DNA from 3 places in the Geodermatophilus sp. SYSU D00691 genome. Region 2 is predicted to be linked to each of the others. Evidence: riboswitches for the same ligand, from Rfam matches in the RefSeq annotation. Region 2 holds a riboswitch; each other region holds the start of a gene.
What was found. Region 2 has a riboswitch for cyclic di-AMP ahead of ACI797_RS20045 (C40 family peptidase). Riboswitches for the same ligand answer to the same signal wherever they lie in the genome.

Region 1 (3,259 bases), on a different contig from region 2:
CCAAGGACGACGTCCGCGCCGCCGCCCGGCGCTGGGGGCTGTCGCTGGCCGACAAGCCGGCCGCGGCGTGCCTGGCCAGCCGGATCGCGTACGGCGTCCCGGTGAGCGCCGAGGGCCTGGCCCGCGTGGAGGCGGCCGAGGCGTCGCTGCGGGCCGCGCTGACCGGTGCCGGGCTGCCGGTGCGCGACCTGCGGGTGCGCGACCTGGGTGCCGACGTCGCACGGGTGGAGGTCGACGCCGCGCTGGTGCCGGCCGTGCGGGCGCGACCGGAGCTGCTGGCCGCCGTCGGCGGGTTCGCGCGGGTGGAGCTGGACCCGCGGGGCTTCCGCTCCGGCTCGATGAACGAGCTGCTGCCGGACCCCGTCCGCTACCGCTGACACGCGACAGCGGCCCCTCCCCGGTCGCCGGGGAGGGGCCGCTGTCGCGTGCCGGTGGGGCTCAGCCCACGTAGTTGACGTGCACGTGGTCGAAGTGGTTGGCCGTGGCGCTGCCGCGGTCCTCCATCGCCTTCCACGCGGCGCCCGGCGAGGTGATGATCCGCTGCTGCCAGATGATGTACTCCACGCCCAGCTCGGCCCAGTGGTCGACGTGGTACTGGGCGATCGCGTCGCCGAGGGCGGCGTCGGACATCACCATGTAGTCCAGCGCCAGGCCGGACGGGTGGCCGTGCGGGTCCACCGCGCTGGCGCGGGTGCCGCCGATGGTGATGCCGGCGGCCCCGGAGACGTTCGTGACCACGTTGTCGGCCGCGGCCTGCGCCTGCGGCTTGGTGGCGCCGGCGGTGTTCGTGATCTGCGCGGTGACGGCGGCCGGCGCGGGCGCCGGGGCCGGCGCCGGCGCGGGGGCCGGCGCCGGCGCGGGGGCCGGGGCGGCCGGGGCCTCGACCGGGGCCGAGTCGCCGATCGAGCCCGAGGGGGCCGGGGCGGTGTCGACCGTCGCCGAGACCAGCAGCACCTGACCCGGGAAGATCAGGTTCGGGTTGCTGCCGATCACGTCGACGTTGCGCTGGTAGAGGTCGCGCCACGCCTGCCCGTGGGCGGAGGCGATCTTCGCGACGGTGTCGCCGCGGACGACGGTGTAGTCGCCGGCCGGGGCGGCGTGCTGCCCGTGGCCGTCGGCCTCGGTGGACTCGGCGGCCGGGGCGGGGGCCGGGGCCGGCTGGGCCTCGGGGGCGGCGGCGGGGGCCTGGGCCGCGGCCGGGGTGGTGCCCTCGGTCAGGTGCTTGCCGCAGGTCGGCCAGGCGCCGATGCCCTGCCCGACGAGGACCTTCTCGGCGACGTCGATCTGCTGGGCCGGGGTGGCCAGGTCGGCGCGGGGCGCGTAGCCCGTGCCGCCGTAGGCCTCCCAGGTCGACTGGCTGAACTGCAGGCCGCCGTAGTAGCCGTTGCCGGTGTTGATGCTCCAGTTGCCGCTCGACTCGCACTGGGCGACGCCGGTCCAGTCGTGCGTGGTGGCGGCGTTGGCCGGGGTGGTGAGTATGCCGAGCCCGACGGCCGTGGCTCCGGCGGCGACGGGGGCCTTGACGAGGGCCTTCTTGGTGCGGACGTAGCGGGGCGCGCGATGCTTTGCCATGGGGATGTGTGATCTCCGATCACCGCCGGCGAGGTGAGCTGTCGGGTTCGGGCGATCGGTGCCCGGCCGCGCAACGCGGCTTCACCCCCAGGCGCGCCCCCCGCGCGCCGCGAACGTGGGTCCCCCACCCCTGTCCTGAAGCTGTTCCGGATGACGCGGGCCGGTGGACAGGGTTTGGCGGACCGGCGCGTCACGCTCTCCGTTTGCTGAGCGCAGCCAAAACGCTACGAGCGGTTATGTGAACTGTCGCCGTGACGGCGGTCACACCACGGCGTGTCGCCTGTGAACGGACTGGTCAGCCGCAACCTGTGAAAGCCGGCTCACACCTTCGGCGGGCGGGCGATGCGGGCAGCGGCCACGCCCGCCCCGAAGCCGTTGTCGATGTTCACGACGAGCACCCCCGGAGCGCACGCGGTGAGCATGGTGAGCAGGGCGGCGAGCCCCTCGAACGCCGCGCCGTACCCCACCGACGTGGGCACCGCGACGACCAGCCGGTCGGTCAGCCCGGCGACGACGCTGGGCAGGGCGCCGTCCATGCCGGCGACGACGACCACCACGTCGGCCGCCGCGATGTCCGGGGCGACCTCGAGCACGCGGTGCACCCCGGCCACCCCGACGTCGTCGACCCGGCGGCAGCGCACACCGGCCGCCGCCAGCGTCGCCGCCACCTCGGCCGCGACCGGCCCGTCGGAGGTGCCGGCGGTGAGCACCAGCACGTCGCCGGACGGCTCCGGCGGGGTGCCGACGAAGACGCAGCGGGCCTCCGTGTCGACGACGGCGTCGGGCCAGCGGGCCGCCACGGCGGCGGCGGTGGCGTCGTCCACCCGGGTCGCCCAGGCCAGCGGGGTGCCGGCCTCGAGCAGACCGGCCAGGCAGGCGACGGTCTGCTCCGGCGTCTTGCCCGCGGCGTAGACCACCTCCGGCGTCCCGGTCCGCGCGGCCCGGTCGACGTCGAGCCGGGCGAACCCCAGGTGTGCGGTGCGCTGCGAGTCCACGCCCAGAGCATGCTGGATTGATTACCAGCCGCGACGGGAAGGGCACCGGCCATGAGCATCGTCAAGATCAACGCGATCACCGTGCCCAAGGACAAGCAGGAGCGCTTCGAGGAGCGCTTCCGCGGCCGGGCCGGGGCCGTCGAGGAGACCGACGGCTTCGAGTGGTTCGAGCTGCTGCGCCCGCAGGAGGGCACCGACCAGTACCTGGTCTACACGCGGTGGAGCAGCGAGGAGGCCTACCGGGCCTGGGAGAGCGGCCAGGACTTCGCGCGCGCCCACTCCGGCGGCGGCAGCGACCTCGCCCCCGCGGCCAGCGACTCCCACCACCTGTGGAGCTACGAGGTCATCGAGAGCACGGGTCCGAAGTCGGGCACGGCCTGACGAGCGGGATACTGTGACGAGGCGGGCCGGTGCGCCCGCCTCGCCCCCGCACGTGCAGGTAGGAGCCATGACCGACACGCTCGCCGACAGCCGCACCACCGACCGGGTGTTCTCCGAGGGCGTGCCGGTCGTCGTGGAGGACGTGCCGCGCCGCCCCGCCGCCGAGCTCGCGCAGGTGCTGGCCGACCCCGGGTTCGGCAAGCACTTCACCGACTCGATGTTCGTCGCGCGGTACCGCACCGGGCAGGGCTGGTACGACGCCCGGCTCACCGCGTACGCGCCGCTGCAGATGGACCCGAGCACCGCGGCGC
Region 2 (3,259 bases):
GCGGCCGCGGCGGCCGCGTCGAAGATGTTGAACGGGTCCTCGGTGCCGTCGCCGTTGCCGTCGCGGCCGTACAGCGCCCACGTCGACGGGATGAACTGCATCGGCCCCACAGCGCGGTCGAGGGTGGCGTCGCCGTCGAAACGGCCGCCGTCGGTGTCGCGGATCAGCGCGACGCCGACCCCGTTGAGCGCGATGCCGACGATGGGTGGCGACGACAGCCCGTCGGTGTGCAGCTCGGCCCCGGCGAAGCGGCCGTGGTTGGACTCCACCCGCCCGATCGCGGCCAGCAGCGTCCAGTCGATGGTGCACGGGGCGCCCGCCGCGGCCTGCCGGTAGGCGCCGAGGGCGGTCGACGGGATGCCGCTGCCCGCCAGCGTGGAGGCGGTCAGGACGACGTCCTGCGGCGCCGGCTCCTCGGCGACCACGACCGGCTCGGGCGCGGGGGTCGCCGTGGCCGCTGCCGAGGTGCTGGTGGCGGAGCTGCTGGTGGCCGAGGTGCTCGTGGCGATGGCGGTCTCCCGCGACGCGGTCAGGTACGCAGAATCGGCCGGTGCCGGGGGAGCCGTGGGAGCCGCTGCGGGCGCGAGCCCCTGGGGGAGCGCGATCAGCGCGGCCACGGTCAGCCCGGCGGTCAGCACCGCCGACGCGTGCCGTACTCCCACGGGCTGCCCCTACCGCCGTCATCGGACCTGGCGGTGCCACTGAACCGCGCCCCTCCTGCCCCGCGGAAGGGGTGTCCGCGCGACGAGCGGGTGAACGGGGGTGAAAAACGAGGCCGTCGATCATCGGCAGGTGGCTGCCCGACACGCGGGAACGGGCAGCCACCCGCCGATGATCACGGGAGGAGCGTCAGACGATCCGGCGGGCGGTGTTGTAGTCCGGCATCGAGTCGACGTTCACGACGCTGACCGGCTTGCCGTAGGTGGACGAGTGCACCATCTGCCCGTTGCCGATGTAGATGCCGACGTGGCTGACCGAGCTGTAGAAGAACACCAGGTCACCGGGCTGCAGGTTGGCCCGGTCGACCGGGGCCCCCAGGGTCGACTGGGTGCGCGACGAGTGCGGCACGCTCACCCCGGCGGCCGCGTAGGCGTACTGGACCAGGCCGGAGCAGTCGAACGAGCTCGGCCCGGCGCCGCCCCAGGCGTAGGGCTTGCCCTGCTGGGCTAGCGCGGTGTCGACCGCAGTCTGCGCGGCGGCGTTGGGTGCGGCGACCGCAGCCGCGGTGGCAGTGGGAGCGGCCGGGGCCGCGGTGTTGGCCGAGGCGACGCCCGGGGTGAGGACGAGCCCCGCCGCAGCGGCGACGGCGAGGGCAGGACCGGTGAGGCGGCGTGCGAGAGACGTGTGTGCAGTCGTCATCGACGACGGGTTCTCCTTGTTCTCCGTGGCCGCCTACCGGGTTAGCTGACGGGTTCGGGCGGGAGAACCTGCCCGGCGCGACGTCGTCGTCGCGCTTCACCCCAGGACTGCGGTGGGTCCCCGGCCCGGGTGCCGGCGCGCGGCCGGCCGCCCGGTTCGGCGGCGTCCGAGCGGGTGTCCCCAGGGTTTCGGGGACGGGTGCGGCCCGGTCGGACGCGACGACGCTAGGAAGATCGCGGAGGAGGCGGCAAAGCGGGGACGACGGTGTACCCGGCGCCGGCCTGCCACCCGACACGCCTGCCCGACCACCGGCGACGCGGAAAGTCGGCCCGGGGACGCCCGGGAAAAGCGCAGGTCGGACGATCTCGGCCACGTCAGCGTGGCCGCACGCGGTGTAGGCGACCGCTGCCGGAGGGGCACCGTTTGGGGCCTGGCCGGCCGGGCACCGAAGCGTCATGACCCAGGGACCGCAGGGTGGCACCCGCAACGAGGACCAGGAGCAGGTGTCCGCCGCACCCGAGCAGTCGCCGCGCGCCGCGCAGGGCCCGATGTCGGGCGACGTCACCCGGGTGCCGGGCGACCAAGACGTCGAGGAGGGCGCCGACGCCAAGGCGCCGGGCATCTCCGACGCCACCGGCCCGACCGGCTAGAGCAACCCGTCGGGGTCGGCGAGGGCCGCACCGAGCTTCTCCTCGTCCGTTCGCGGCTTGAGCTTCTTCGTCCTGCCCTCCATCCAGGTGATGACGTCGTACACCCGGAGGGCGGTCACGTCGGTCGGCAGTCCGGCGTCTGCCCGGAGGCGCTCGAGGCGCTCGTGCAGACGACCGCCGTCCGCCTGCAGCTGTTCCCGAAGCGGCACCCACTGCGCGTCCCGGCAGTGGGTGACCTGCTCAACGATCGAGTCCTTCACGGGGATCAGCTGCGGACGCTTCCGTGCGAGCAGCTTGCTCGCGATGGTGCGCCCCACCCCCGGCAGCCCCTTCAACCGGTCGTAGAGGACCCAGGCCGGCCACCCCGGGACGATGTCCGCCGTCTCGTCGCGAAGGTCCCGGTCGATGCCCACCTCGTGCAGCAGGTCGGCGAATTCACCGCTCATCGAGCCCAAGAGCCGGTGCGCGGCCATCGGAGGGACGAACACAGAGAGGAAGCTGACCGCCACGAGGTCCTCGGCCGTGAAGCGGTAGGGGTCCTGCGGGCCGCCCCACCCGTCGAAGTACGAGCCGGTGAACCGCTGGCCGCCGTCGCGGCCGTAGTACCGCTTCAGGTGGCCGAGGGCCGTGGCGTCGTCGTCGGTCGTCAACGCCGTGGGCAGCTGATACTCGCGAGCAGCTCTCCGAGACCGCCGTGACCGTCTCACGGCGTGAGGTCCAGCGGCTCGCTCGTCGGCCGGACCGCCGGGTCCGTCCACGTCCGGATGGCGCGCGCCGTCCAGGGGACGACGTCGTCCAGACCGGCGGCCAGCGCCCGCGTGTAGCTCGGGACGTGGAGCGAGTGCTCCGCCTGGCCGCCCACCGCCAGCGTGAGCCTGATACGGGCCGACGATGCGGCGCCGAGCCGGTCGACGAGCGGGGTGCGGTAGGCCTGAGCCCAGACGAAGTAGTCGAGGCCTTGGAGGACGAACAGCGGGTCGGCGTTCTTCTCCACCTTCGTCTCCACGACCGCGATGTCGCCGTTCCCGTCGAGGCCGAGCAGGTCGATGAACCCACGGGCCCACGGCCTCGTGCTGTCCGTCGGGCGCCAGGCCGGCACCTCGCGCATGGCGTTCTGCTCGATGCCCACAACGGCCGGCACCCGGCGGATGGCCGCCTGCAGGAGGTGCTCGTCATCCCTGCGCACGAGCGGGTCCTCACCTGCGGCACGCTCCTCCACGGCGGCGTCGACCGCGGCCAGCACGTCGCCC
Region 3 (3,259 bases), on a different contig from region 2:
GGCATCTCGCCGACCAGCAGCAGCGGGTTCTCGTGGCCGGCGAAGACCTCGCGGTGCATCTCCTGCAGGTACTCGTGGATGCGCGGCCCGCCCAGGTAGGACGCCGAGCCGTCGCCGAGGCCGGTGCCGGGGATCGGGGGCCCGTCGTGCAGCGCGCCGTCCGGGCCGACGTCCTTGGAGATCATGTTGATGACGTCCATGCGGAAGCCGTCGACCCCGCGGTCGAGCCACCACCGCATCATCGCGTACACCGCGTGCCGGACCTCGGGGTTCTCCCAGTTCAGGTCGGGCTGCTTGCGGTCGAACAGGTGCAGGTAGTACTCGCCGCTGGCCTCGTCGAGCTCCCACACCGACCCGGAGAAGAACGACGCCCAGTTGGTCGGCTCGGCGCCGGGGTCCCCGGCGGCCAGGCCGGCGCGCGGCGGCCGCCACCAGTACCAGTCCCGCTTCGGGGAGTCCGGCCCGGACCGCGATTCGACGAACCAGGGGTGCTCGTCGCTGGTGTGGTTGACCACGAGGTCCATGACCAGCTTGATGCCGCGCGCGTGCAGGGCGGCGATCAGCTCGTCCAGCTGGGCCAGCGACCCGAAGAGCGGGTCGACGTCCTGGTAGTCGGAGATGTCGTAGCCGTTGTCGGCCTGCGGCGAGGGGTAGACCGGCGAGAGCCACAGGACGTCGACGCCGAGGTCCGCGAGGTGGTCCAGCCGCTGCAGGACGCCGCCGAGGTCGCCGATGCCGTCGCCGTCGGAGTCGGCGAACGAGCGGGGGTAGATCTGGTAGACGACGGCGCTGGTCCACCACGGGGCGATGTCTCCCGACGAGGTCACGCGATCCCTTCCTTGGCGGCACCGAGCAGCCGCTCGATCAGCCGGGGGTTGCCGGGCCACGCCTCGAGCACGACCTCCCGAGGCACCTGCCGGGCGGCGTAGCGCAGCGCGAGCGCCACGACGACGACGTCGTCCAGGGGCCCGATGACCGGCAGGAACTCGGGGATGAGGTCGATCGGCGAGAGCACCCACAGCCCGGCGAAGCCGACGGCGAGCCTGGCCTGGCGCGGGACGGCGGGGTGCGCCCGCAGCCGGCGCACGGCGGTGACGCAGTCGGGCAGGAACCGGGCCAGCTCCTTCGCCGTCCCCTCGGGCAGGCGCCGGGCGAGCACGATCAGCACGGCCCAGGTGACCACCATGACGGCGGCGGCGATCGCGAGACCGGTCAGCCATCCGCGCATGCCGCGATCCTCCCCCACCGCCTCACACGCTGGAACGGCCCCTCTGCAGGGGCCCGCCGCGAGCGTGCGAGCGGTGGGGGGCAGAGGGGTCCTTCTAGTACCAGCCGGTGGACTGGCTGTGCGCCCAGGCGCCGCAGGGCGAGCCGTAGCGCTCGTTGATGTAGATCAGGCCGGCGTCGATCTGGCGGTAGGGGTCGGAGGTCTTCGCGATCCCGGTGCTCGCCCAGGTCGAGTCGAGGAACTGCGGGATCCCGTAGGCGGTGCTGGTCGGGTTCTGCGCGTTCGGGTTCCAGCCGCTCTCCCGGCCCCAGAGCTTCTCGAGGCAGGAGAACTCGGAGGCGTCGCCGCCGAGCTGCGCCAGCGCGTAGTCCTGGTACGAGCCGCCCGGGGCCGGCGCGGCGGCTTCCGCGGCAGCCGCCTGCTCGGCGGCCGCGGCCTCGGCGGCGGCCTGGGCGGCGGCCGCCTCCGCGGCGGCCTGGGCGGCGGCCTGCGCGGCCGCGGCCTCGGCGGCCTGCCGCTCGAGCTCGGCCTGCTCGGCGGCGGCCTGGGCCTGCGCGGCGGCGGTCGCGGCGTCCTCGCGGGTGGACCGGCTGGCGGCCAGGTCCTCCAGCGGCGCGAGGTCGTCCTCGGTCACCCGGGCCGGCCCGGACTGCGCGGACAGGCCGAGGGCCTGGGCGACGGCCACCGACTGGGTGGACCCGGCGTCGGCCTGGGCGGCGGGGTCGGCGCCGATCAGCACGTTGACCATGACCGCGCCGGCGGCGGCCACTCCGAGGTAGAGGCCGGGACGGCGCGACGGGGCGGGCAGCCGGCGGCGGGAGGCGGACGTGCGGGCGATGGTGGTGCGGAGGTTCATGGGTTGCGGTGCTCCGGTGGGGGTACGACGCAGCAGGGCGCGAGGCCGTGCTGCGCGGAGGGCGTGCGGGCAGCGAGGGCTGGCGCGGGGCACCGGGGAGGCGGCGAGGAGCCGGTCGAGCGGGGTGCTCGGGCGGTGGCCCGCGGGCGGCGGCGGCGTCAGGGACGGCCGCGTGCGCTCAGATGCGCGGGCACACCCGCATCCGGCCGGGCCGGGTGCTGCGGGAACGTGCGGGAGTGCAGGGGCAGGGGCGCGCCATCGGGGCGGCTCTCCGTTCTTCCGACGGCCGCCTACCGAGTTAGCTGACGGGTTCGGGCGGGAAGCAGCCCTACCGACCCCGGCCCTCGACGGGCCGCGGGTGCGGATTCACCCCAGTACTGCGGTGGGTCCCCGGCTCGCCCCGGGGGGCGACTCGGCGGCGCCCGCTCGGACTCCCCGGTGGGGATGTGACGACCGGTGCGGGCGGGAGCCACGGTAACCGCCGTGATCGGTTCGTGACAATCGGGGGCCGGGAGATTGCCGGGTGAGAAGCGTCGCGGAACGGCTCAGGAATACCGCCACACCGTCGTCCGGCGGATGCCCGGCCCCTCGGTCTCCGGCACGTCGTGGGCGGCGACCTCGGTGAGCCGGTCGGCCGGCAGGTACATCCGGCCCGGGTCGCCGATGTAGACCTCCGCGCCGGCCGCGCCCGCGCGGTCGAGGAACGGCAGCACCCGCTCGGTCATCTCGCGGTCGTAGCAGACGTCGCCGGCCAGGACGACGTCCACCTCCGGCGGCGGCCCGCCCAGCAGGTCGCCGGTGGCGCGGATGCCGGTCACCCCGTTGACCTCGGCGTTCACCTCGATCGCCGTGAGGCCGTAGGGGTCGACCTCGCTGGCCAGCACGTCGCCGGCGCCGGCCAGCGCCGCGGCGATCGCCACCAGTCCGCTGCCCGAGCCCAGGTCGAGCACCCGCCGCCCCGCGACGACGTCCGGGCGGTCGAGGACGAACCGCGCCAGCACCTGCCCGCCCGGCCAGGCGGCCGACCAGAACGGCGGCTGCGCCATGCCCTCTCCCGACCCACCCCCGTGCTCCACCTCCATGGCGTCCCACAGCGCGACGACGTCGTCGGCCACCTGCAGCGTCACCTCGGGCACCAGCGACGGCTGCGCCGGGCGGGTGTGGGCGCGGACGAA

Region 1: another riboswitch for cyclic di-AMP. It lies ahead of ACI797_RS12760 (LysM peptidoglycan-binding domain-containing protein); the one in region 2 lies ahead of ACI797_RS20045 (C40 family peptidase).
Region 3: another riboswitch for cyclic di-AMP. It lies ahead of ACI797_RS05450 (aggregation-promoting factor C-terminal-like domain-containing protein); the one in region 2 lies ahead of ACI797_RS20045 (C40 family peptidase).

Annotation. Positions count from the first base shown of each region.
Region 1 is NZ_JBJGYZ010000015.1:7,739-10,997, reverse strand. It holds gene larE (ATP-dependent sacrificial sulfur transferase LarE) at 1-377, shown strand, start outside; gene ACI797_RS12760 (LysM peptidoglycan-binding domain-containing protein) at 439-1,572, opposite strand; cyclic di-AMP (ydaO/yuaA leader) riboswitch at 1,581-1,725, opposite strand; gene larB (nickel pincer cofactor biosynthesis protein LarB) at 1,893-2,567, opposite strand; gene ACI797_RS12750 (antibiotic biosynthesis monooxygenase family protein) at 2,619-2,948, shown strand; gene ACI797_RS12745 (branched-chain amino acid aminotransferase) at 3,016-3,259, shown strand, end outside.
Region 2 is NZ_JBJGYZ010000030.1:41,903-45,161, reverse strand. It holds gene ACI797_RS20050 (lytic murein transglycosylase) at 1-662, opposite strand, end outside; gene ACI797_RS20045 (C40 family peptidase) at 850-1,359, opposite strand; cyclic di-AMP (ydaO/yuaA leader) riboswitch at 1,395-1,484, opposite strand; gene ACI797_RS20040 (hypothetical protein) at 1,815-2,009, shown strand; gene ACI797_RS20035 (DUF6308 family protein) at 2,006-2,659, opposite strand; gene ACI797_RS20030 (hypothetical protein) at 2,713-3,259, opposite strand, start outside.
Region 3 is NZ_JBJGYZ010000005.1:132,263-135,521, forward strand. It holds gene ACI797_RS05440 (glycoside hydrolase family 13 protein) at 1-827, opposite strand, end outside; gene ACI797_RS05445 (YkvA family protein) at 824-1,228, opposite strand; gene ACI797_RS05450 (aggregation-promoting factor C-terminal-like domain-containing protein) at 1,323-2,084, opposite strand; cyclic di-AMP (ydaO/yuaA leader) riboswitch at 2,357-2,512, opposite strand; gene ACI797_RS05455 (class I SAM-dependent methyltransferase) at 2,630-3,259, opposite strand, start outside.